Regions from separate parts of the Paenibacillus sp. LjRoot56 genome, predicted to be linked through region 1. Evidence: a T-box and tRNA genes for the amino acid it is inferred to sense, from the RefSeq annotation. Region 1 holds a T-box; the other holds one or more tRNA genes.
The links. The T-box of region 1 lies ahead of ACSQ8O_RS20720 (valine--tRNA ligase). A T-box ahead of a tRNA ligase gene usually reads a tRNA of that ligase, here a tRNA-Val.
Positions count from the first base shown of each region.

Region 2: it has a tRNA-Val gene. The T-box ahead of ACSQ8O_RS20720 (valine--tRNA ligase) is inferred to sense a tRNA for this amino acid. The anticodon was not compared.

Region 1 covers NZ_CAXURV020000003.1:384,667-387,133, reverse strand. Annotated here, with positions in the region: gene ACSQ8O_RS20725 (LysM peptidoglycan-binding domain-containing protein) at 1-1,014, shown strand, start outside; T-box leader at 1,202-1,461, shown strand; gene ACSQ8O_RS20720 (valine--tRNA ligase) at 1,517-2,467, shown strand, end outside.
Region 2 covers NZ_CAXURV020000002.1:1,120,047-1,122,513, forward strand. Annotated here, with positions in the region: gene ACSQ8O_RS17380 (methyl-accepting chemotaxis protein) at 1-805, shown strand, start outside; tRNA gene ACSQ8O_RS17385 (tRNA-Val) at 949-1,021, opposite strand; gene ACSQ8O_RS17390 (hypothetical protein) at 1,274-1,468, shown strand; gene ACSQ8O_RS17395 (hypothetical protein) at 1,515-1,805, opposite strand; gene ACSQ8O_RS17400 (alpha/beta-type small acid-soluble spore protein) at 2,007-2,219, opposite strand; gene ACSQ8O_RS17405 (hypothetical protein) at 2,382-2,467, opposite strand, start outside.

The DNA.
Region 1 (2,467 bases):
GTAATAACGCTGGATGATCAAGCGATCTTAAAGGGGAATCTACTACTTACAGGTAACTACTTTAGTGAAGAAGGCGGCAGCCCTCGCACGCTTGAGCATTTAATTCCTGTTGAAATTACGCTACCCTTGAATCGCATTCATCGTGTAGAAGATATTCAGGTGGAGATCGAGAATTTTGATATCGACCTTTTATCGGCACGAAGTCTAAATGTAACTGGTGTACTATCCTTGCAAGGTGTAGAAATGGTTTCTGTGCCGCAAGAAAGCTGGCGAGAGGAAGAAGAGGTTACTTTTGTCCATCAAATTGAGTACCCGCGCTCCGAGCCCATCATGCCTTACGCATCAGAATCTACACCAGCACCTACACCAGAACCTACACCAGCACCGTTTGTTCAAGAACCACAGGTTCAACCAGTTCAACAAGTTCAACAAGTGATTCAACCACCACCAGCACCAACACCAACACCTGTTCTTCCTACACCTTTACCTACGCCAACACCAACGTTGATTGCAGCTGCACCAGAACCAACCGTCGTTGCGTCTCAGCCTGAATCCTTTTCGGGAGACGACACGGTAGGTGTGGAATTTGAACAAATCGAGCTGAAAGTGACTCCGCATGCTGATAGTACCGTCGTTACGGAGGAAAAAAAGGAACTGAAAGTTGCCTTTGGCAAGAAGGCAACGGACGCCGTGGAGGTTAACCCGTATGGCATCAAATCGCTATTATCTAAGGCAGGCACGTATCTTTCCGACAAGCGGCTTGCGGAAGCTGAGGCGCAAGCGGCTCTTGAGGCGGAATCGCGGATAGATGCAGTAGAGTGGCGGCGATTATTCCTTCAGAGCAGATCGGAGTCACAAGAGTTCAGGAAGCTCAAACTATGTATCGTTCAGAAGGACGACACCTTAGAATCCATCGCGAAGCGCTATCAGCTGACAACGCGTGAGCTTCAATTGATGAATCGTCTAGGCGATCAGGATATTGTTGTGGGGCAAGTTATTTATTTACCCAAATAAATAATGATACATAGGCAAGAGCTTCTGGCTGCTGATAGCGGCTGGGGGCTCTTTATGTTTGATCTCGTATAAATTCCACCGTTTCATCCAATACTAGAAAATAATCCTTATAATAGGCGTCGAAATTATTGACTATGTGTCGATAATTCGATATCATATAGTGTAACTCATTTTCAAACCAACATATGGAATTGCAAAGATAGGGAGTAGTAGTCGGAACGCCCTTCAGAGAGTGGAACTGCAGCGCTGAGAGGTTCCTCAGGATACATCCGATCGAAGTCGCCCTGGAGCAGTAAATGTGAGTGCAATCGCCGAGTTTCATTTCTCGCCTGCATTAGCATTTTCCGGTCGCAGCCGTTATCTGTTTAAGTGTCATGTTATTTGCTATTGGGGCAAGTCGCATGAAATGAAGGTGGTACCACGGAAGCTATACCTTTCGTCCTTTTTGGGGCGAAAGGTTTTTTTGTGTTTATAACAACTAACCAGATATGGAGGTACTTTTATGACCGAAACGAAGTTACAAACGGAAATGCCTACCACGTACGACCCGAAAGAAGCGGAGCGTAAATGGTACGACTACTGGATTAAGAATGAATTTTTCAAGGCAGGTAACCGTCCTGATGCGGAAACCTATACCATTGTAATACCGCCACCGAACGTAACAGGGATGCTGCACATCGGGCATGCACTAGATTTTACACTGCAAGATATTCTTATTCGTACGAAGCGGATGCAGGGCTTTGACACGCTGTGGCTGCCTGGTTCTGACCATGCTGGTATTGCTACACAAACACGTGTAGAGCAGAAGCTGCGCGAACAAGGACAAACACGTTATGATCTCGGGCGTGAGAAATTCTTAGAGAAGGTCTGGGAGTGGAAAGAATTATACGCGGATACGATTCGTGAGCAATGGGCCAAAATGGGCTTCTCGCTTGATTATTCACGTGAACGCTTCACATTGGATGAAGGGCTTTCGCAAGCGGTTCGTGAAGTTTTCGTAAGCTTGTTTGAAAAGGGTCTCATTTATCGCGGCAACTATATTATTAACTGGGATCCAGCGGCACGCACAGCACTTTCGGATATTGAAGTAGAATACAAGGAAGTTCAAGGTGCGCTGTACCATTTGAAATATGAAACAACAGACGGATCAGGTTCAATCGTTGTCGCTACAACGCGTCCTGAGACGATGCTGGGGGACACAGCGGTAGCTGTTCATCCGAAGGATGAGCGCTATAAGCATCTCATAGGGAAGTCTTTGCTGCTACCGATTGTTAACCGTGAAATTCCGATTATTGCAGACGATTATGTTGAAAAAGAATTCGGAAGCGGCGCGGTAAAAATTACGCCTGCGCATGATCCGAACGATTTCGAAGTAGGAAAGCGTCACAATCTGCCGCAAATTCTAGTTATGGACGAAACGGGAACGATGAACGCGAATGCCGGCCCATATCAG
Region 2 (2,467 bases), on a different contig from region 1:
AACGGCTGCTGGAACTCAAGCGGAGGTAGTAGAGGATGGATTGAAGGGTGTTCACGAATTGGCAGAATTGATTGACGACACGAAGGGACATGTTCAACTTTTACAGAATAATAGCGCGATTATTCGTGAAAAGGAAGAACGTGGCGCTGAAGCGATGCGCGCGATGATCGAGTTGATCCGCAATAACGTTACCGTGACCAAAGAAGTAGCGGCCAGCGTAAGCAAACTTATGCAGGATATTGACGCGATTAAAGAGATGGTCTCCACGATTCACGGCATCTCGAGACAAACGAATTTACTTGCGCTTAACGCTTCGATTGAGGCAGCACGAGCTGGCGAAAACGGCCGCGGATTCGCCGTAGTTGCTGCTGAGGTGAGAACACTTTCCGTTCAAGCAGGCGAGGCATCTGAGCATATTCAGACGTTGATTGAGAATGTTATGCATTCTGCACAGCTAACATCCGCAGCGATGGAGCAGTCGCTTCACATCGTGGGCTCGCAAGAAGAGAATGCAGGACAGACATCAGATACATTTGATTTCATTCATTCCTCTTTGCAACAAATCCATGAATCCATTGAAAGTATCTCGGCTGATATGGCGCATGTTGATAACCGTAAAAACATCATTGTTGGCTTTATCGAGCTTTCCTCCGCGAGTTCCGAGGAAACAGCAGCCAGCTCCGAGGAAGTTTTGGCCAATGTGGAGACGCTGGGACAAATGTTCGAGCGTGTACATAAAGAGTCGATCGAGCTGCATGATCAGATGACAGGTTTGCAAGAAGTGGTTGATAGATTTAAGGTGTAGAAGTCTTATGCTGAAGAACCCTGGGAGGGGTTCTTTTTGCGTAGCGGGAGATGTGAAGGGAAGAGGTTGCGCTAGTAAGTTGGACCATCGTGATTGAAACAGAAACCCGCGAAGCACTAGGCCTCGCGGGTTTCTGTTGTGTATGACCTGTAGTGGGCTCGAACCACTGACCCCTACCCTGTCAAGATAGTGCTCTCCCAGCTGAGCTAACAAGTCGTTTATTTATACAGTTAGTAATATACCAAATACCCGAGAGATTGTCAATTGTTGGGGTGTGTTACTTCTGCCCCAAAAGATCAACTTATGTAGGATAGAATATGGTTTTCGTCTCTTTTTGGATCGCGGAATATTGGAGATGGTCAATATAGTGAAGTAATGTTTCCTATTTGAACGATGTTTCTTCATATAGCTTTCATCTTGCGTGAATTTATGGTAACTTGAGAACATTAGAGTTTGGGAGGATTAGCTATGACGAAACAACAACATCGTTGGAATTTACGTTTGAAGAGTAGTAATATGTATTTAGGTACGGTGTACCTAGGCGATCCGCTACCTGAAGTGGAAGATGTGATCATGATCGGTGAGAAGAAATATGCGATTCTTGAGCTCGGCAGCACACGTGACGCAAGTGACGTTTTTGTAGAAGAAGTGAAGAAGAAGTAATGAAATAACCGAAGGAGCAGATCCAAGTGATCTACTCCTTCTTTTTTTATGCAATGTGGTATAAGGACGCAAGGCAATCAACGAACATTTTATTATACTCTTCACGTGTGAGGTCTTTACTGCAAGCGATGTCTCTTCCTAAAAATTGAAACCAAGTGATTTCTGTAAGGTTTTTCTTGTACACAAACTTGTCATGCTGAATAAGAAAGGTATCATTTTCGAAAAAAGGTACTTTGTCAAATTGCAGTGCTGGTTCGTTTTGTTTTTCGCTCACTAATGTGGCCAGTAAAATTAACATGCGGAAAGGATCGCGGAAAATTTCGTATTGCGTGGTCATGGTTTCAACACTCCTTTTTCGGGTATCCGAGCAAGGTAATCATACTAAAGCTAGAGGATTAATTATAGGTGTTTGTGGAAACTGGTGAGAAAATTCAAGGGAAATCGGAGGAATTTCAAGGAAATAGAAAAAAGACTGAAGGTCACTCTAAGGAGGATCGAGTGATTCAGTCTTTTTTGAGCTTGCTCCTACATCAAAGGATTAGCGTTTGTAGCCGCCTAAAGATTGTTCAGCCATTTGCACTAATCTTTTTGTGATGTTGCCACCGATTGAGCCAGCATCACGTGTTGCCAAATTACCATTGTAACCAGATGGGGAGAGAGGGACACCAATTTCCTGAGCGACTTCATACTTCATTTGATCAAGTGCTGCCTTTGCTTCTTGTACGACTAAAGTGTTTGATCTGTTAGCCATTCAAAATCATCTCCTTTTTATTGGTACACCAGTATTATTTGAATGTTCAGAATATTTATTCGCTGAATTCAAAAAAAAAATAATTTTATTAGTATATAAAATCAATAAACCCCCAACTGTGAAGTTGAGGGGGATATTTGATCATGTATGATAACGGTTACATTATTCTTCGGATTGTTCTGCTTCTTCCTCTGCAGCAGCTGCTTCTTCAATCGCTTCAGCGATTTCTTCTTCAGCCTCTTGACTCA